DNA from 4 places in the Kosakonia radicincitans DSM 16656 genome. Region 3 is predicted to be linked to each of the others. Evidence: riboswitches for the same ligand, from Rfam matches in the RefSeq annotation. Region 3 holds a riboswitch; each other region holds the start of a gene.

Region 1 (5,188 bases), 1.8 Mb from region 3:
GGTCATCAGGCGCGGCGTGATGTCGTACTGGAAGGTTAACGACGGCAACAGTTGGGTGTCGGAATTTTTTCCGTACAGAGTGGAGACTTCGGACTCATCCAGCGCGGTACTGTTGGTCGTCAGACTGGAGAGGTTATCCGGTTTCATTGATTGATGAACAACGCGCGCGCCAGGAATGATGGCAAAATGGTGGCCATCTGCATCGAAGTTAATCTGATCCTGCACGAATGCGCCCAGCGTGTAACTTTTGCTGTCCGCTTCCGGCTGCATGATTTCGCTGTAGATACTCGGCACCGGCGACTGGTTAAACGGACGTTTGGTTTTGGTGGTGCTGGCGTTGAAACCGGCGCTCAGATCGTGGCGGCCAAGGGTTTTCGCCAGCGCATTCTGTATGCCCCAGGTATCGGTATCGTAATTGGAGTACACCGTTTCCATGGTGGCGGTGGTGCTGTCCGGCATGTAAGTGCGGTCATGCGCTTCGGTGTGCTGGTAATAAACTTTGCTGGACATGCTGTCCAGCCAGTCGTTCATTGGCGTCCAGTCATCTTTCAGGCTGACGCCCCAGCGGCGGGTCTGGCTGGTTTGCTGTGCGTCGCCGAGGATGGTGCTGCCGCTGCTGTTCCATGAGTCGTAATGGGTGTGATTGGTTTTGTGGTAGTAATCCAGCGTACCGGTCAGTTTATGCTCATCGTTTGGCTGCCAGATACCGGAGGCCATCATCGCATCGGAGTGCCAGTTCGCCGGGTACGCATCAATGGAGCCGCTGTTGTTGCGGGTTTGCTGACCATCGCGGCGGCTATAAACAAAGATACCGCGCAGGGTTTCATCCCCTGCCGCGCCGGTCACGCCGTTGTGCCAGCTACGATCGGCGGAGTCATAATCGCTCTGGTAACCAAAGTAGCTGTTTTTACCCGGGTGCAGATAATCGTCCGGTGATTTCGGGCGGAAGGAGACGTTGCCGCCAATCGAGGTGTTTGCTTGATCGGTGGGCGTCGCGCCGGACTGAATATCCACATTGCCGTACATGTACGGATCGATATAGTCACGGCCAATGCCGAAGGTGTTCAGGCCCGCGCGGCTGACGTAGCTACGGCCGGTTGCATCCGGCTGCGGAATGCCATCAACATCAATTCCCACGCGGTTACTTTCCAGGCCGCGAATGTTGTAACCGGTGTAACCACCACGGTCAAAACCACTTTTGCCGTTACCAGAACCGCCGCTTGCGCCGGTCGCGCTAATCAGCGGCTCGTAACGCATGATAGAGCCGAAATCTTTCGCGCCTTTGTTTTGTAAATCCTGTGCGCTAACGGAATGGCTACTTCCTGCTTTCAGCACCGGTGCAGGCGCCGTAACGACCATCTGTTCGGCCGTATCCTGTTTCGCATTCGTTGCGGTAGTCGTCGAGGTATCGGTATCCGCTGCCAGCGCGGTGTTCTGATACAGGGCTGCGAGTAATGAAGTCACCACCACGCGCTTCCTGAAGCGACGCGGAGAAAGTTGCGATTTACACATAATATTTTGTAAGCCTTAGAATTTATTAGTATCAGGCTCACGTCTTACTTCCAGTCGTTCCACGAAACGAGAATACGTCAGGACAAAAATGCAGGTTATCGTTATGTTATGAGCTCAGATAGTAATGATAATGATTATCACTTGCAATGAATTCATAAATTTCTCACCTTTGTGTCCGCACTTTGCATACACTTTGCTGTCTGATTCGCCTTTTGGAGGGACGAGAAAATGAACAAACCGGCGATTACTTTACATTATTGCTCGCAGTGTAACTGGATGCTGCGCGCCAGCTGGATGGCGCAAGAACTGCTACATACGTTCAGTACCGATCTCGGATCGGTGCGTCTGATCCCCGGCACAGGCGGAATTTTTGTGATTGATATCGATGGCACAGTCATCTGGGATCGTAAGCAGGAAGGCGGTTTTCCCGATGCTGCAGAGTTAAAACGCCGCGTGCGCGACTACTGCTTCCCGGAAAAACCGCTCGGGCACGTAGAGAAAAAAAGCGATTAAGCGTCAAGCTGCGCAGGCAGTCATTGATGATGCGCATTGCGACCAATAAAAAGTTTTAGCAGGTAAAAAAAAGCCGCCCGCAAGGGGCGGCTGCAAATGCGACACCAGGGTTTCAAACGTCAGAATGGATGAAATATGTTCAGATTATCAATAATTTCAATGTGTTAACGATGAAAATATTCATTCACAAAGATCTTTTATTTTCATTACAAATCCCTGTTTTACAGGGATATTCTGATCATCGTTTTACAATTTGTTAGCACGCTCATTGTTAGTAACGAAGATGCACTTGCATGCCTTCAGACACAGAGCGGATTTCCTGTGTCTGAGGGTTCTTTTTTCGGGTTTTTCATTCAATTACGGGCAGTACATTGAGCGTTCGCTGCACTGCCAGTAAATTTATTTTTACATTCAGTAATGGAAGTTATTGAGTGCTATTTTCGGCAGGTGGTTTGCGATTCGCCATAATTGAAATAAAATATTTTTGATACGGCGAAAACTCAAAATTAATCGTGTCAGTCGCATCAAAATTAATAATTTTCACATACGTATAGCGCTCAATCATTTCATGGCCAGAAGTGTCACCTCTGAAAAAATCGTGCATTCCGTAACTCTCTTGCTCTTTGCCCATCAACCACTCCAGACTCACATGTAAATGGCGAAAAACCTGGCCTGCGAACCGTTCTGGCTTACCGTTTCCCGGCAAGCCAAATAAAACAAAAAAATCAAAAATATAATATTTTCTGCTATCAGATTTTTCCACCAACTGATATTGCTAAAGCGCTTATTCTTAATAATTATTACGGGCTATATCGTGCATGTCCGTTGCGTCAATGTTCCTAATTCTGCTTATTTAGTGGCATTAGTCAATACTCACTCATAGCGCCATTAAAAAAATAGGAAAAAACATCTTCGCAAGATTAAAATAAAAATGTTGCCAATAGTCCTGGTATTTTTACGGTTAAAGAGAGGGGAAGATATTTACCTTCCCCTGCATACAGTCTCAATACAGTGCGTTAATCAGCGTAAAACCCAGCGCCGTCATCAGCAACGAGCCCAGTACGTGCACCAGCACGGAGGTCATTGCCCACAGATAATTTCCCGTTTGCAACTGCGCGAAAATCTCCAGCGAGAAGGTTGAAAAAGTTGTCATGCCGCCGCACAGGCCCGTGGTGATCAGCAATCGCCAGGTGGGATCGAGATGCGGCTGGCGCGTAAAGAACGCCAGCGCGCCACCAATGATCATGCCACCCAGCAGGTTAACCAGCAGCGTACCCGGCGGCAGATTGGGAAAAAGCGCATTTAAACGTAGAGAGAGCAGCCAGCGGATAACGCAGCCTGCGGAACCACCCACAATGACGGCAAATAAAGACTTCAGCATGTTTTTCCTCATCAATACATCACGTTGAGGCATGCGGGAGGGACAAAAGAAAAACGCCCGACATGCCTCCATTTAAGAGTCATATCAGGCGTCATCAGCTTCTCCAGGAAGCGGTTGGGTAAGGTGGAACGCCATCACCTTCTGGCGCATTGTTAATGATTTTGCCCCTGCAGGCAAGTTACAGTAAGCCTAAGTGCTCAACCAGAATTAAACTGCCGATACCCATCAGCACCACGCCGCCGAGCACTTCCGCCCATTTGCCGATCGCCGCGCCAAGAAAACGCCCCAGCAGCATACCCGTAGTCGCCATAATCGTTGTCGCAAGGCCAATCATCAGCGCAGTCACCACGATATTCACGTTGAGAAACGCCAACCCGACACCCACGGCCATCGCATCCAGACTGGTGGCAATGGCGGTGGTCACCAGCAGCCAAAAACCGTGACGGCGCGGGGCTTCAACGTTTTCGTCAGGCGATTTGCTCACCCCCTCTTTCACCATCCGCGCGCCAAGCGCCAGCAGCAGCACAAAGGCGATCCAGTGATCCCAGTGCATGATGTACTGGCTGGCGGCCAGCCCCGCAGCCCAGCCAATTACCGGCGTGATAGCCTCAATGACGCCGAAGATCAACCCTGTTCTCAGCGCTTCGCGAACGGGCGGACGTTGTAACACCGCGCCCTTGCCAATGGCAGCAGCGAAGGAATCCATCGACATCCCAAAGGCCAGAATAATCATTGCATAGAAACTCATTGCTCACCCTTTAAAACCGCCTCAACAGAGGGGAAAAACACTGCGCTGCGAAAAGAGCGGCAATGGTGCCACAGCAACGACAAAAAGGCAAAAATTACTTATTTATCATCAACATATAGATGATGCTATGTTTTATAACCGAAGCTATGTTGCACACATTGATGATTTCTAATATTGTTATATTATAACATTTCATCACATAACAAATCATCAGGGAGCGCAGTATGATCATGAAGAAATCCGCCTTTGTTCTGGGTATGGGCGTATTACTGGGTAGTACACAGAGCATGGCTCACGATCATCACCACGGAAAGCCGCTGACAGAGGTGGAACGCAAAGCCAGCGAAGGCATTATCGACGATAAAGATGTCAAGGATCGGTCACTGTCCGACTGGGACGGGATCTGGCAATCGCTGAACCCATATCTGCTGAATGGCGATCTCGATCCGGTGCTGGAGAAAAAAGCGCAGCACGGCGACAAAACGGTGGAGGAGTACCGCACTTACTACAAAAAAGGCTATGCGACCAACATCGATACCATCGGCATTGAAAATAATGTGATTGAGTTTCACACCGGCAAAACGGTCACCCGCTGCCGCTATGACTACGCCGGTTATAAAATTCTGACCTACACCTCCGGCAAGAAAGGCGTGCGCTATCTGTTTGAATGCAATGACGCGCAGTCAAAAGCACCGAAATTTGTGCAGTTCAGCGACCACATTATTGCGCCGCGCCAGTCGCTGCATTTCCATATTTTTATGGGCAACGAATCCCAGCAAGTGCTGCTGAAAGAGATGGATAACTGGCCGACCTTCTATCCGTACAATTTGAACAAAGCGCAGATCGTAGACGAAATGCTGCACCATTGATGCCTGCGGGTGATTCAGCCTGTTTACGCCAGATGTGCCTGCAACCAGCCTTTAACGTCCTGCGTCGCTATCTGATGCCGGGCGTTCCAGGTCTGCTCCATCGGCCACCAGACCCCTTCGCCGCGGGCGAAAGCGGTGCGATAGCGGCACATTTGATCCTCCGGT
Region 2 (5,188 bases), 2.5 Mb from region 3:
GCTCCTCTGCTCTCAATGCAGTCGTGGAAGATGCCCAAATGTTCCAAATGGTCATACCCACGCCGCAAAGTTTGCAACCGGAATTCAGCGTCTGAACGAAAGAGGAAACGTTGGCGAGAACCACCATTGAGATGAAAAGGCCATAAACAGGCATTGTAAGTAAAAGGACCTTCGTCGCTGTACGACCTCCGTTTTCAAAGGTTAAACGGAGTTACCGCCCGAAGGCTCCGTCTCTCAGGTCATGACGGTTTTGGCAAGCAATCACCCGAAGGCGTCCCTCTCAGATTGCAGGGACATTGGCATGTTGCTTTACGCAACGGTATAACGGAGCCATGTTAGATCAGAGTGCGATCCTTTATCAAGGTTACAACAGCAAAAAGCAAAGTTAGTATGTTCCGAAATTAAATCATGAAGGAGCAGTTTACGTTCGGATTCGATATCTTGAGACTATTTTGTCTTGCATGTACTCGGTGAAATACATTATCTCAGGATAAATAAATTCTTTAGTCAAACTATATAAATTCAATCCTCCCGAACTTCATCAATTTTTTCTTTAGGAATAACTATTTTTAATAACCATGAATTTCCCCTTTAAATCTGAAAGGCTTACCCCATCGATTTGCGATATTGTATCAAAAAGGTTCGCAGGATAAGCCTCATCATTAATCCCTTTTGAAAATAGCGATACACCCCTGATTTTTCACTCATTGATTTATAGGTAGTTGTTTTATTATAGCTTGATGTTCATTAAACATGTCGACATTATCTTAATTTCCGCTGCAGTTGGAGTCCATTTCGCCCTAGAACAATTTCAAAGATTAAAGAAAAGGCTTCAAAAAAATTTATTTCAGACACACTGAGACCCAATATCTTTAAATAAAAAAATTAAAGTTTTTATTTTATTTTTAGCCCAACCTTAAATTATAATAAATTAAGAGAAATTTACATTTTCAAGATAGTCATCAATCTTTTTAAAAGAACCACATCAAAAGGGTCAGCGATATAATTTTCATAATTCACCCCATAAAAATGACAGCTTTTATAATACACTTCTTAGCAAAAATTTCGCTCTACTTGAATTACTCCAAGAAATTTCGAACTTTGCATTACATCTAATTTACTATCTGGAACATCCCAAGTCATGAAAGCAGCAGCATCAGTTAGCTCATCTGAATTTTTTCTGTAGCAAAATACAGAGCAACTAATGGGCTTTTTTCCAGTCTATAACCTTGTCGATAAACCATAGCGTTACGCAGCCACATGAAGATCATTTTCATTCATAGTATACTCGCTGATAATATTTACATCAGTGATCTGTTCCCAGTTGTTCGTGTCAACGCAAAGCCTCTTCTCCTGCCTTACGGCGGGTAAACTGCTACTCTGATGTTGTCGAGACATAGAGTTGGCCCTGTGATGCGCCTCCTTTCATTCACCCAGAGTAGCCCCCAGCGGTCGGGAAGTTCATCAATGGTAATGACATCCTCCAGACACAGAAAATAACAAAAATCGCCCATCCCCCCACTGCCCTGTGGGGTTTCAGCCGGTCACGCAGAAAATCTGCCCGTGACACTTTCACCTACACCACCACGCTGGCCGCTTTGAATCCCCGCCGGCAGCCCCATGCGTCTGCCTGTTCGTTTTCCCTTAACGCGCCGACTTCGATAAAGGCAACATTGCCCACTGACCGCCCCTGCTTTCGGTGCGCAGCGACCAGCGACGGGCAATGTCTGCCAGTTCCATATGTATCATATGCCCTCCAAGCTGGTTCAGCTTGGAGGGCACGCGCCAGCGGTCAGCCGCACGCGGGCCGTCAGGCTACTCCTCCACCGTGTCCCGGGGGCGGAGAACACACCCAAAGTGGATCACCGCGTCCTGGTGCCACCTGAGTTCCGCCAGCGAGGGAAAGCGCCTGCGCCACTGCCAGAACATCGATGCCAGTTCGTCCGACCAGCGCGAATACTATGCTCCCACCGTTTCCGGCGACTGAACACTCAGATCAGCCCGCGCGACCAGGCTCTGATGCAGCATGGCCTCATGGCACCAGCGTTTATCTTCCTTCCGCTGTACCTTGTGCCAGCGCAGATTCACGCGTTTTTCCACACGGGGCTGGTTACGCCAGACCACATCCGGGAACAGACACTGCTGCACCACCTCCGACAGGGGCGAAAGGTGAATGATGATTTTCGTCCGCGAATGGATAACTCATCAGGATATTCACCAATTTTTTTTCGTTCTGCGGGAGAGCGAATATCAAGTTAACAATACCTGCCTGTTTCCCGTTGTAACACATCGCTGATATGGCATGCCGTAATAAATATTGATTTCAGAGAAAGTCTCATTTAAGCTCAATCCATAAGGTGATGGTGCTCCACCTTTCCCAACCGCCAGTACTTTCAAACTGGATGATGACGCCTGATATACAATATCGCTGTTTCCTTTTAAGCATGTATGTCAGGTGTTTCTATGCGAAATTCAGACAATTTCTTCTCATTCCACAAAACGCCCTTGTCAAAATGTTCTCTTTTCATTCATGTTATTGGGCTGCGCTACACTGTCTGTAGTGTTCCAGCTTCGGCCGACCCGCTTAACCACATCGGCGGACCAGCCCCCCATTATCGTCCAGGAAAATTCACCTGCTCGACAACGAAGAATCAAGAAACCATCACCACATTACGTGAAATTTCGGACCTGAATAATGACGCATTCGTTTGCGGACTTCGTTACAGTCGTCTAAAAACTGGTGCCCCCTGCGGCAGAGAGCGCATTGAAAAATACAATCAGTTGAGCGTATTGAAAACGCTATGGGTGAGGCGGCAGTCTTTATCGGTAAGCCAGCCTTTAAAAAAGCCAGTCCTGTACCTACCCCATACCTTCGATCTGGGGGCTATAAGGAGGTCCTCTGTGAATCCTAAAATACTCTTACTATCAACGGTCATCGGAATACTGACAACTTGTCTGGTTTTCCTAATCTCAGATGTATTTTTTTCCGCACTTCCTGATGATTACGTGGCAATCGCTATTGCCCTTTTCATCGGGAGTAGCAGCCATTTGCTGGTCCGCCATTTTCTCAGCAGAACATCGAAAAAAAAAGGTTATTAAACGTGAATGCCAGGAAAACCCTGGCAATTTATTGATACGTACTATTAACAACAACGGGTTCTGGGTCATGGGAAAAATAATTTTGCTCCGACATGGCGAAAGTGAATGGAATCAGCAAAATCGTTTTACAGGATGGACAGACGTTACGCTGACCAGGAGAGGAGAAGAAGAAGCCCGACATGCAGCCAGGCTCATAAAACAGGCTGGTATACAGATAGATTCAGCCTGTACATCTGTTCTCAACCGGGCAATACATTCACTTTGGTTGATAATGGAGACACTGAACCTGTTATGGCTGCCAGTGAGTAAAACCTGGCGGTTGAATGAACGTCATTATGGCGCCCTGCAAGGGATGAGGAAAGATGAAGCGGCACAACAAATGGGCGAGGAACTGGTGTATCACTGGCGAAAAAGTTACCGAGGTATTCCGCCTTTGCTTGCGGCAGCCCCACAACTTCTCCATCGCGAAGCCCGCTATCACCATATTGCTCTGTCAGATCTCCCAAAAGGTGAAAGTCTTGAGATGGCACTACGAAGAGTTATACCTTACTGGCAGCATGTCATCGCTCCCCGCGTCGTCAGCGGAGAAACATTATTACTGATCGGCCATGCCAATATGCTTCGGGCTCTGACAATGTACCTTGAGCAGACAGACGAAAATAATGTAATGGATCTGCATATCCCTACGGGTGTCCCAGTCCTTTATGAAATGAGCGAAGACAAAACCATCAGTGGTCGCTATATACTGGAGTAAGTTACGATATTCTGTGGGTTTAAGTGTTTTATTTATAATTCATTATTAGCAATGATTATCTGCGTATCACTAGTATGTGTCCATATGTTGCCGGACCGTTCCACCGTGCCCCAGCGTGGAGTTTTTATGTTACCACTGGATTGTATGGTGGTATGACAATGCTCTCCACTTTTCCTTCTGAAGACGAGGCATTTAGTCAGAACAGCAATTCTTTTATTAATAACACCATTCTATCGATTCACTACTGATGAAAGCGGCTGGCCATTTAATGATGGCAATGCTTTAAAAACACATCCCTGTTCTGTTTTTATCAGGAACAGAGGATCATGCAAGCTCATCAGATGTAAAAACCGCCTGATATAAGTCTTCACCAAAGCTAGTATCCATCGGTGCTCCCTCCTCGATCCTGAACGTCCTTTCACCATCGTCTCGTCTTTCAGCACACAGATATTCGGTATCTGGATGGAATTCCTGATAAAACGCGCAGGCAAACTCTGAACAATGGGTAACAAAAAAAATTTTTACCCTGCTCTCTGCAAGCGCCATCACAATCCCCCTGATAATATCAGCCCCTTCCCGGCTGTTGGTCGCTGAAAACGACTCATTGAACAGGACAAGATCGTCTTGTTCCAGAAGATCAACGATATCGCGCATACGCAGGAGCTCTTCATCCAGTTTTCCACTAACCATAGAGCTATCCTCTTCACACTTATAGTGAGTAAAGATTTGACCGCAAATATTGGTACAGAAATACTCAGCCACGACAAACATTCCGCTTTGCATCATTATCTGTGCCAGTCCAATACTACGTAAAAAGGTAGACTTCCCGCCCTGATTTGCACCGGTAATAATGAATGTGTTTTTATTATCAGTCTTTAATGTATTGCCGACGATATTCTTGTCTGATGTAAGCCCCAGACAAACATCATACAACGATTCAAAAACCAGACGACGCTCTCGTTTATATACAGGAACAGGGAAACACTGGGGTAAATTGCGTTTATTTAATTCTTCAGCAAGGTTAATGCAGCACACATAAAATCCTAGCTCTGCACGCAGTGATTTGAAAAAATTCCGTAAATGCTCTGTAGACTGCGCCATTGCACTAGCAACCAGTACCAGTCCCTCATCCCGTAAATCGCTAAGTGCTCTGAAGCCATTTTCATCACGAGGGGCTATTTGAACCGAGTAATGTTCAGGTCTCCTTGAGAAAATGCGCCTGAACCAGCACTTATCCGGCGAGTTGGGTTCTCTGAGAATATACTCGTCTCCACGACTTCCCGGACCAAGCTTGGCACTCATTAATACGCCTCTTTTGAAGTCCATCTGTTTAAG
Region 3 (5,188 bases):
CGGTTTTCAGATGCCCCGCCCGCAATGCCACCGTCATGTCGGCGATAAACGTGTCCATGGTTTCACCGCTGCGGTGCGAAATAAAAGCGCCCCATCCGTGTTCATGACACAGTGAAACCGCGTCGAACGTCTCGCTCAACGTACCAATCTGGTTGAGTTTGATGAGCGCCGCGCTGGCCAGGTTTTCTTCAATACCCCGGCGGATATACTTCACATTCGTTACGAAAAGGTCGTCACCGACCAGTTCGGCGCGTCCGCCAAGTTTCTCATGCAGATGTTTCCAGCCAGCCCAGTCATCCTCGGCGAGCCCGTCTTCAAGCAGGACAATGGGGAAGTGGCTCATCAGTTCACCATAATAATCCGTCATCTCTTCAGCGCTCAGGGCGCTGTTTTCGGTGCGAAGGTGATATTTCCCGTCACGGTAAAATTCGCTGGATGCCGGGTCCATACAGATACTGATATCTTCCCCCGGTCGGTAACCGGCTTTCTCAATGGCCTGAACAATGAATTCCAGCGGCTCACGGTTCGAGGAGACGGCCGGAGCAAATCCCCCTTCATCGCCCACCGCAGCGGAGAGGTTCCGGGACAGCAGGATCTGGCGCAGAGTCTGATAGACCTCGTTGCCCTGACGAACGGCCTCTGCCAGCGTTGAAGCACCGTGCGGTGCTATCATGAATTCCTGAAAATCGGCTCCCTGACCACGGGCATGAACGCCACCGTTAATAATATTCATACACGGAACGGGCAAAAGGCTGGCATTGAGTCCGCCGAGATAGCGGTAAAGTGGCTGACGGGTGACCTGAGCGGCCAGTCTGGCCACCGCCAGCGAAACACCCAGAATGGCATTGGCACCAAGTCGGCTTTTGTTCTCCGTACCGTCCAGTTCCCGCATCAGATTATCCAGTCGCCGCTGCTCCCGCACATCGGTTCCCCTGACGGCGTCGCAAATTTCTGTCTCCACGGCCTTAACGGCATCACGGACTCCTTTCCCGCCGAAACGCCCGGGATCACCATCGCGGCGTTCAGTTGCCTCTCTTGAGCCGGTACTGGCCCCGGACGGTACCGATGCACGTGCCATCTGACCATCTGAAGTAAAAGCGTCCACCTCAACCGTGGGATTACCGCGAGAGTCGAGAATTTCGCGGGCCGTGACTTTTTCAAGTAGAAAATTCATACAGTTCTCCTGTAGCTCAGTCGTGAATGTGTTTAATCAGAACGTCTACGTTCAGGTGGTTAACGTATTCAGCCGAACGGGACGTCAGTGCTCCCATAAAACGGTTCCGGTGGCCTGCAATCACCAGGTCCACACCGGTGTCGGTAATGCATTTCTGTACATCTTCAAAACGCCGCATGGTGACCAGCTCTCGCGCGTCAACGTGCTCCGCCACAGAGGACGTCAGCTCACTGAACAACGCCTTCGCCTGAACAACGTCTTTTGATACGGCATCGTCCATCAGGCCGTCCGATATGTAGTTCATCTCCCGATAGTCATTACAGATATGAGCAAGTGTGATGTTCATTTGCAGCAGGCGGGACAGAGTTGCCGCCAGTGCGAGCAGGGGGACGCCATCCTCTTTCCCCTGAACAAGAACAAGTGCATGTGTGTAGATTTTCATGGCTGTCTCCGGCTTTGATTGAGGAAGTGTTCCAGCCAGGGCAGAAGCTGTTTCTTCCGGCTGACCATGTCCGGCACGGAGCAGGGCGCCGCGTTGCCACTCTCCGGCCCGGCGAAATACAGTGTTGAAAAGTATTCACGGATATCAGTCACCATCAGCACGATAAGTCCGGCTCCGGTTGTCACCGCCATCTGCGCCATCGCATTTTGCAGTTCATCCAGTACGGGAGTGACCTGGCCTGGTGAACTCACCTCCAGTTGTGCGATACGCACATCCGTGCCGGCGAGCGAAAAGGTCTTAAGGTCTTTATGCAGAAGCTGTTCTGTGGACTGTCCGGTGATATCGGTTTTGGCTGCCAATAGCCCGCGGGCAAACGCCTTACGTTTTACTCCCGACAGAACGCAGAGTTCAGTGGCTGTACGGATATCGTCTTCCGTCGTGGTGGGTGAGCGCAGATTAACGGTGTCGCTGAGCAGCGCGCCAAGAAGCAGGATGGCGTGAGTCGGGGGCATTGTGCGGCGCATTTCTGCATCCATCAGCAGCCAGAGTACTGTTGCGCTGCTGCCTGCCGGTTTTATCCAGACCTCCGGCGGCAGTTGCGTGACCAGACCGCCAAGCCGGTGATGGTCGATAATCCCGATGATATTGCTCTGGAGGAGATCAGCAGGCCCCTGTGCCGGTTCGGTAAAATCGACCAGCCATACCGGTTCACCTTTCAGTGGAATATCAAGCAGGGGCGGCAGGGAGAGCCCGGCAGCTTCAAAAATATAGCGTGTCTCAGGATTCGCTTCACCGGGCCGCCAGGCACGGGCAGGACGATTACACCGGTTGAGCCAGCCCGCCGTCACGGCTGCGGTGCAGACAGCGTCGCTGTCAGGGTTAAGATGACCAAAAACATTAATCAAAGATGTATCCCCGTTAAGGGAAGTACACAGGCCGGAAGGATTTATCGACGGCCTGACATACCTCCTGAAAATCAAGAGTCATATCAGGCGTCATCAGCCCCGGACGGGGCGGTTGGGAAAGGTGGAACGCCATCACCTTGCAGGCAGTATAGGTCAGAAGAACAAAGCTGTCAGCCACCATTTCGGCTGGTTAATACTTAATTGCCACGGGTTCAACAGACGGCTCAAATGTCACGCTGGGCTGATTTCAGTGCATCCCTGCAATTGTCGGGCGCGGCGCCATGTAATGTCAGGCTGCCGCCCCGGCTGTTTGATGACTGGTGGCCGTGACATTGCTCTGCAAAAGCTGAGCGGCCTTCTCACGCTACCAGAGGCGAGTGTTCGACAATCTTACCCGACTCCAGCTTAATGAGCCGATCCGCCAGATGGAAATAGCGATCGTCATGAGTAATGGCGATCACGGTTTTCCCCTCCGCTTTCAGCATTGGCAGCAACTCGAGATAGAAAACGGCCTTAAACTCCGGATCCTGGTCGGCAGCCCATTCATCGAACAGATAGATCGGGCGGTTCTCCAGCCAGCTCTGCAACAGGGCCAGTCTTTTACGCTGCCCCTGAGAGAGTGCGACGGTAGAGAAGCGCCCGTTGTTAAAGCTGACTTTATGCTTAAGTTTGAGCAGGTTAAGAAGATGCTCAACCTGTGACTGCGTCCGATCGGTGACGAACACAACATCATCAAAGAGAAAGAAATCGCTGAAAATCACTGAAAAGTGCTGACGCCAGTGCTGGAGATCGTCTGCCGCGACAGGGTTGCCATTCAGCCATAGCTGGCCGCTGTCAGCGGGGAAGATCCCCACCAGCAAGTTTGCCAGCGTGGTTTTACCGCTACCGTTGCCGCCAACGATAAAGACACGCTCCCCGGGCGTAAAGGTCAGGCTCAACGGGCCGAGGGAAAAACGTTCCCCATCTTCACCCTGATACTGGTAGTGAATATTCTCCAGTGCCAGAGAGGTAAATGGTTCTGCCGCGTACGTTTTCGGGGAAATTTCCGGGCTTAATCCGGTGGTAAGTTGCTGGACCCGCTGCATTGCGATCCGGGCACCTGCGATGGCAGGCAGAGCAGAGAGGATGCCTTCCACCGGAACCACCATATACAGGAAGACCATGATATAGCCAGTCAACGTTCGGGTATCCAGTGCCAGCATGTCGCGCAGCCCGAAGAGTACGACTCCGATAAAGGCAAAAAACAGAATACTGCCCCAACTGCTGGCCAGACCGTACAGTGCGTACCCCCGGGTGCGCTCCCGGCATACGGCTTCAATGGTATGGGACAACTCACTGCCAACAAACTGCTGGCGGCGCATGGTATTGAGCCTGAACTCCCGTGCGCCATCGAACAATTTTTTACACTGCTGAATCAGCGTATCTTCCCGTTGACGCGACGTGCGCAACAGCCCCATTGCCGGGCCCTGAGCCGCACGATAGCCGAAACTTCCCAGCAGGATGGCAACGATAGCCAGCAACAGAACGCTCGGCGACAGGCTGCCAAGGTAGATGAGGCAGCCAGCGATCACTGCACCATAGATACAAAGGTTAGGCAGGCTAACAAAAAAGACTACCAGCGTATCGAGATCCTGCGTCAATGCCGATAACGCTTTCGCCATTCCGGCTTTTTCCAGCTGCAGCCAACTGGTTTCACTGATGTTCCGGACCAGTTGTTTACGCAGTCGGGCTTTCACCTTTTGGCCCAGCGACATAAATGTCGTTTGAGAGATAACCCGGCTGGCCAGCATCAGCAGGGTCAGCAGGGCGAAGTCGACACCGGGGCTGAACCAGGCGGCGGACAGAGGCTGGTTAAGGCTGTGGTTAATCATTGCCAGCAGCGTAGCATTACAAAAACCGCTGATCAGCCCAGCGATCGTGGCGAGGATAAGCCAGCCTCGAACCATCCTGAAGACCATTATCAATACCGACATCTGTATTCCTTTCACTTTATGCACATTCTTTATTCAGCCTGCCGGGATACTTTGCCCCGCAGCAGTGGCCATATCAGCAACGGGACACCAATCAGCGAGGCGACCAGCCCTACAGGCAACTGACGTGGATAGAGGCCATTGCGCCCAATCCAGTCAGCAAACGTCATGATGGTGGCGGCCAGCAGGGCTGCGGCATACAGCTGCGAGAGCGGCGTTTTGGCACCGAGCCTGCGCGCCAGATGTGGGCCCAACAGGCCAATGAACGATACCGGTCCCACCAGTAATGTCGCCAGTCCGGTCATTACGGCGGCCAGGCTCAATACAGCAACCCGCGCCAGCGGCAAAGAGACACCGAGCGAACCGGCAATACTGCCCATTGGCAACAGCAGCAGCCAGCGGCGAAATAGCGGAACCACGGCCAGTAATAGCAGCGTTGAGGCAAAGAGGATCTCTGCCAGCGGCGCGCTGATGTAGTAGGTGCTGCCGGTCATGAGCGGCAGCAACATGGCGCTTGCCGTGAGATTATTGAGCATCACCAGGCTGACGGTGGCCTGACACAAGGCATTCAGCGCCAGTCCATTGAGCAAGACTCGCTGCGGGTTAAACGCTCCGCGACGGCTATTCCACAGCGTCAGCAGCAGACTGAGCGTTGCCCCACTCAGGCTGCTCAGCAGCAGCCCGCCGCTGCTGGCGG
Region 4 (5,188 bases), 2.5 Mb from region 3:
CCAGGCGTGGATTGAGCAACATAAAATCGCTCACACCACGCTTGTCGGGGGGGGATTTATCGGGCTCGAAGTGATGGAGGCACTGAGCGAAAGGGGGATCAGTGTGACCCTGCTGGAGATGGGGGAACAGGTTATGGCTCCGGTTGATCCTGAAATGGCATCGGCCCTGCATCAGGAAATCAGGAGTCATGGCGTTGATCTGCGTCTCAGAACGGCGCTCACCGAGGTACTGCGGACAGAGACGGGATTCCGCGTTGCACTGTCTGACGGTGGGTTTCTGCAGACCGACATGGTTATTCTCGCCATCGGGGTAAAACCTGAGAGCAGCCTTGCCACAGGAGCCGGGCTCGCCGTGGGTAAACGGGGAGGCATAAGTGTCAATGCCTGTATGCAGACAAGTATCCCTGACATCTACGCCGTGGGGGATGCAGTTGAAACACCTGACCTTGTCTTTCAGGAACCCGCTAATGTTCCTCTGGCAGGGCCAGCCAACCGCCAGGGACGCATTGCTGCTGACAATATGCTCGATCGTCACAGCTTTTACCATGGCAGTCAGGGGACATCCATTTGTAAGGTATTTTCGCTGAGTATTGGCAGTGTCGGGGCGAATGAAAAGCAGCTGAAAGCCCATGGTACCCGATACGAGAAGGTTTACGTCCATGCCGCTGATCATGCCAGTTACTACCCGGGGGCAACAATGATCAGTCTGAAACTGCTGTTCAGCCCCGATACCGGTAAAATTCTCGGGGCCCAGGCGTCAGGGAAAAAAGGGGTTGATAAACGCATCGATGTCCTGGCTGTCGCACAGCGCGCGGGGCTTACCGTCAACGATCTCGAGCATCTGGAGCTGACCTATGCTCCTCCTTTTAACAGTGCAAGGGACGTCGTTAACCAGGCTGGAATGGTGGCGGCAAATGTCATCAAGGGAGATACGGTCATCAGTCATGTCAGCGATGTGTTACAACGGGAACCGGGCAGTTATTGTTTAGTTGATATTCGGTCTCCTGCAGAACTGAAACAATTTGGTGAATATCCTGACGCGCTATCCATCCCTCTTGATTCCCTGCGGGAGAATCTTGAAAAATTACCTGAAGATAAAGATATTTTTATCGGTTGTCAGAGTGGCCTGCGCGGGCATGTGGCATACCGTATTCTGCAGGCTCACGGCTTCCGGACATATAATCTGAGCGGTGGATTTATAACCTGGCAGGCGGTTACGGAGTCAATGAGTCAATAAGAGATGACGTGCCATTTGCATGGCACGTCATCTCCCCGTATTCATTGAATATACATTATGTGGAATGGAAAATATTCAAGAAGAATGAAAGCTTTAATAACAGCTCGACACTCAGCATTTGTTACATCTCAACGCTGACGCGGGAGCAACATGATAAGCGCCCCAGTCAACGCAGACAGAACTGATCCCACCAGTACGCCGACTTTCACTTCATCTATGAGTAACTGGCTTTCCGCAAATGCAAGGTTGCCAATGAAAAGGCTCATGGTAAAACCAATTCCGCACAGAACAGAGACGCCGTATATCTGCAGCCACGAGCTGTTTTCCGGTTTTTTGGCCAGCCCCAGACCGACAGCGAGCAGCGAAAGGCCAAAAACGCCCACCTGCTTACCCAGGAAGAGTCCCGTGGCCACACCAACTGGCACGGGTGACAGAAGATCCTCTGCGGTCAGGCCTGTGAGCGATACGCCTGCATTCGCGAAACCAAACACCGGCAGAATAAGGAAAACCACCCACGGCTCAAGACCATGTTCAAGTCGCTCCAGCGGTGAACCGGAAGTGCTGTCTGTTTTCAGCGGGATGAAAAGGGCCACCAGAATACCAGCCACCGTAGCATGAACCCCCGACTGCAGCATAAAAAACCACATCAGGCAGCCTGCAACGAGGTAGGGAAACAATCGTTTAAGGCCGGCCCTGTTCATCATGAACATCATCAGTGCGGTTACCATAGCGCCGCCCAGCATCATGAGTGAAATATGACTGGTATAAAAAATCGCAATTATCGCTACGGCCCCCATGTCATCAAGGATGGCAAGGGCAGAGAGAAAAATCTTCAGTGATGCCGGAACCCGCTTTCCCAGCAAAGTCAGCACGCCGAGCGCGAACGCAATGTCCGTCGCGGCCGGGATAGCCCATCCGCGAAGCGTCTCTGCATTACCGGCATTAAACCAGGCATAAATCAGTGCCGGCACGACAACGCCCCCCAGCGCCGCAAAACCCGGCAGGGCACGCTGGCTCCATGTTGCCAGTTGCCCGGCAAGAAGCTCCCGCTTAATCTCAAGACCGACAAAGAGAAAAAAGATGGCCATCAGGCCGTCGTTGACCCAGTGCTCCGTGGAAAGCCCGGCAGTTTTGTATTTCAGCAGTAATTCATATCCCTCAAGCAGGGGAGAGTTAGCTATCACGATGGCTGCTACAGACGCGAGGATGAGTATAATACCGCCCGCAGCCGGGGAACTGATAAACCCGCTGATAACTCCGTTAAGTTTTTTTCTGTTTGCGCGCATGGGCTGTGGCATACAACCTCCTTTCAGAATGTTTAGACCAGGCTGTTTTCCTGCGGAAAACGTGGATCTGTCCGTGAAAACACCTGGTGGATGACATTATCAGGCTTGCCTGCATGACATCGCCCACCTGAAATGATTGATAAGCAAAAAATTTTATCACAAACGTTTATCTGCACCGTTGTAATGCGAGTAAATTCCGGTAAATGCTGTACACCTTACCTTTCTCAGCCATACACCTTCATGGGCACAGGAAAAAGCCTTTGTCTGCTGACTTTCCAGAGGCGTTGAGCTATGATGTCTCTAAAGGTGATGGCGTTCCACCTTTCCCAACCGCCCCGTCCGGGGCTGATGACGCCTGATATGACTCTTGATTTTCAGGAGGTATGTCAGGCCGTCGATAAATCCTTCCGGCCTGTGTACTTCCCTTAACGGGGATACATCTTTGATTAATGTTTTTGGTCATCTTAACCCTGACAGCGACGCTGTCTGCACCGCAGCCGTGACGGCGGGCTGGCTCAACCGGTGTAACCGTCCTGCCCGTGCCTGGCGGCCCGGTGAAGCGAATCCTGAGACACGCTATATTTTTGAAGCTGCCGGGCTCTCCCTGCCGCCCCTGCTGGATATTCCACTGAAAGGTGAACCGGTATGGCTGGTCGATTTTACCGAACCGGCACAGGGGCCTGCTGATCTCCTCCAGAGCAATATCATCGGGATTATCGACCATCACCGGCTTGGCGGTCTGGTCACGCAACTGCCGCCGGAGGTCTGGATAAAACCGGCAGGCAGCAGCGCAACAGTACTCTGGCTGCTGATGGATGCAGAAATGCGCCGCACAATGCCCCCGACTCACGCCATCCTGCTTCTTGGCGCGCTGCTCAGCGACACCGTTAATCTGCGCTCACCCACCACGACGGAAGACGATATCCGTACAGCCACTGAACTCTGCGTTCTGTCGGGAGTAAAACGTAAGGCGTTTGCCCGCGGGCTACTGGCAGCCAAAACCGATATCACCGGACAGTCCACAGAACAGCTTCTGCATAAAGACCTTAAGACCTTTTCGCTCGCCGGCACGGATGTGCGTATCGCACAACTGGAGGTGAGTTCACCAGGCCAGGTCACTCCCGTACTGGATGAACTGCAAAATGCGATGGCGCAGATGGCGGTGACAACCGGAGCCGGACTTATCGTGCTGATGGTGACTGATATCCGTGAATACTTTTCAACACTGTATTTCGCCGGGCCGGAGAGTGGCAACGCGGCGCCCTGCTCCGTGCCGGACATGGTCAGCCGGAAGAAACAGCTTCTGCCCTGGCTGGAACACTTCCTCAATCAAAGCCGGAGACAGCCATGAAAATCTACACACATGCACTTGTTCTTGTTCAGGGGAAAGAGGATGGCGTCCCCTTGCTCGCACTGGCGGCAACTCTGTCCCGCCTGCTGCAAATGTAAGCGTACACCGAGGGCCGTATTGACAGGGATGTGTTATTCAGTTGGCGGTGTGATGCGCCAGGGTAGCAGTTCGCTGACCCGGTTGACCGGCCAGTCGGCGATGACGTCAAGCACATAGCGGAGGTAGCCTTCTGGATCCACGCTGTTCAGTTTGCACGTTCCGATCAGGCTGTACAGCAGTGCTCCCCGCTCACCACCATGGTCAGAACCGAAGAACAGGAAGTTTTTACGACCCAGGCTGACCGTCCGCAGGGCATTTTCAGCGATGTTGTTGTCTGCTTCGGCCCAACCATCTTCCGCATAGTACGTCAGTGCCGGCCACTGGTTAAGTGCGTACGCGAACGCTTTTGTCAGCTCCGAGTGTCGCGACAGGATTTTCATCTTTTCACGCAGCCAGCTTTCCAGGGATTTCAACAGCGGTTTCGCTTTCTGCTGACGTTCAGCAAGCCGCTGCTCTGCCGGCATTCCCCTTATATTCGCCTCTATGGCGTACAACTGACCGATCTGCCTCAGGGCTTCTTCCGTCAGGGCTGACGGGGTGCGGACGTGCACATCGTGGATCTTCCGGCGGGCGTGAGCCCAGCAGGCGGCTTCCGTTATCCGGCCATTGCGGTACAGCTCGTTGAACCCGGCGTACGCATCCGCCTGCAGCACACCGCTGAAGCCGGCAAGATGGGTCTGCGGATGGATGCCTTTTCTGTCCGGGCTGTAAGCGAACCACACCGCCGGCGCCAGCTCTGACCCGGCGTTACGGTCGTCACGAACGTAGGTCCACAACCGCCCGGTCTTCGTTTTCTTATTACCTGGCAACAGCACCGGGACAGGCGTGTCATCAGCATGGAGCTTGCCGTCAGTCAGCACATAGTCCTGAAGCGCCTCTTCCAGCGGTGACAGTAACCGGCAGCACGCATCCACCCAGCCTGACAGGAGTGAGCGGCTCAGTTCCATGCCCTGGCGGCTATATATTTCAGACTGGCGATACAGCGGTGTGTGCTCTGCATACTTTGAGGTCAGCACGCGGGCCAGCAGTCCTGGCCCTGCGATGCCCCGTTCGATGGGCCGCGAAGGCGCAGGTGCCTGTACGATAGCATCGCATTTTGTGCAGGCATGCTTTTCCCGTACAGTCCTGATAACCTGGAAGGCGCTGCGCATCAGCTCCAGCTGTTCGGCTGCATCCTCACCCAGATAACTCAGCAAGCCACCACACTCCGGGCAG

The links. Region 3 has a riboswitch for fluoride ahead of Y71_RS12995 (DHHA2 domain-containing protein). Riboswitches for the same ligand answer to the same signal wherever they lie in the genome.
Region 1: it holds a riboswitch for fluoride, as region 3 does, so the genes downstream of both, crcB (fluoride efflux transporter CrcB) here and Y71_RS12995 (DHHA2 domain-containing protein) in region 3, are expected to answer to the same signal.
Region 2: it holds a riboswitch for fluoride, as region 3 does, so the genes downstream of both, Y71_RS30540 (hypothetical protein) here and Y71_RS12995 (DHHA2 domain-containing protein) in region 3, are expected to answer to the same signal.
Region 4: it holds a riboswitch for fluoride, as region 3 does, so the genes downstream of both, Y71_RS25085 (DHHA2 domain-containing protein) here and Y71_RS12995 (DHHA2 domain-containing protein) in region 3, are expected to answer to the same signal.

The regions. Positions count from the first base shown of each region.
Region 1 covers NZ_CP018016.1:4,448,011-4,453,198, forward strand. Annotated here, with positions in the region: gene Y71_RS21390 (TonB-dependent receptor domain-containing protein) at 1-1,512, opposite strand, end outside; gene Y71_RS21395 (Rdx family protein) at 1,741-2,025, shown strand; gene Y71_RS21400 (hypothetical protein) at 2,450-2,788, opposite strand; gene crcB (fluoride efflux transporter CrcB) at 3,029-3,406, opposite strand; fluoride riboswitch at 3,485-3,554, opposite strand; gene mntP (manganese efflux pump MntP) at 3,585-4,154, opposite strand; gene zinT (metal-binding protein ZinT) at 4,379-5,023, shown strand; gene Y71_RS21420 (aromatic alcohol reductase) at 5,047-5,188, opposite strand, start outside.
Region 2 covers NZ_CP018016.1:5,206,588-5,211,775, forward strand. Annotated here, with positions in the region: partial or broken gene Y71_RS31195 (plasmid SOS inhibition protein A) at 1,816-2,151, opposite strand; fluoride riboswitch at 2,348-2,422, shown strand; gene Y71_RS30540 (hypothetical protein) at 2,464-3,099, shown strand; gene Y71_RS25035 (2,3-bisphosphoglycerate-dependent phosphoglycerate mutase) at 3,167-3,853, shown strand; gene Y71_RS25040 (MutS-related protein) at 4,178-5,188, opposite strand, start outside.
Region 3 covers NZ_CP018016.1:2,682,210-2,687,397, forward strand. Annotated here, with positions in the region: gene eno (phosphopyruvate hydratase) at 1-1,174, opposite strand, end outside; gene Y71_RS12990 (adenine nucleotide alpha hydrolase family protein) at 1,191-1,616, opposite strand; gene Y71_RS12995 (DHHA2 domain-containing protein) at 1,613-2,521, opposite strand; fluoride riboswitch at 2,599-2,667, opposite strand; gene Y71_RS13000 (cyclic peptide export ABC transporter) at 2,881-4,494, opposite strand; gene fhuB (Fe(3+)-hydroxamate ABC transporter permease FhuB) at 4,524-5,188, opposite strand, start outside.
Region 4 covers NZ_CP018016.1:5,218,204-5,223,391, reverse strand. Annotated here, with positions in the region: gene Y71_RS25095 (FAD-dependent oxidoreductase) at 1-1,237, shown strand, start outside; gene nhaA (Na+/H+ antiporter NhaA) at 1,366-2,535, opposite strand; fluoride riboswitch at 2,820-2,888, shown strand; gene Y71_RS25085 (DHHA2 domain-containing protein) at 2,966-3,874, shown strand; gene tnpC (IS66 family transposase) at 4,006-5,188, opposite strand, start outside.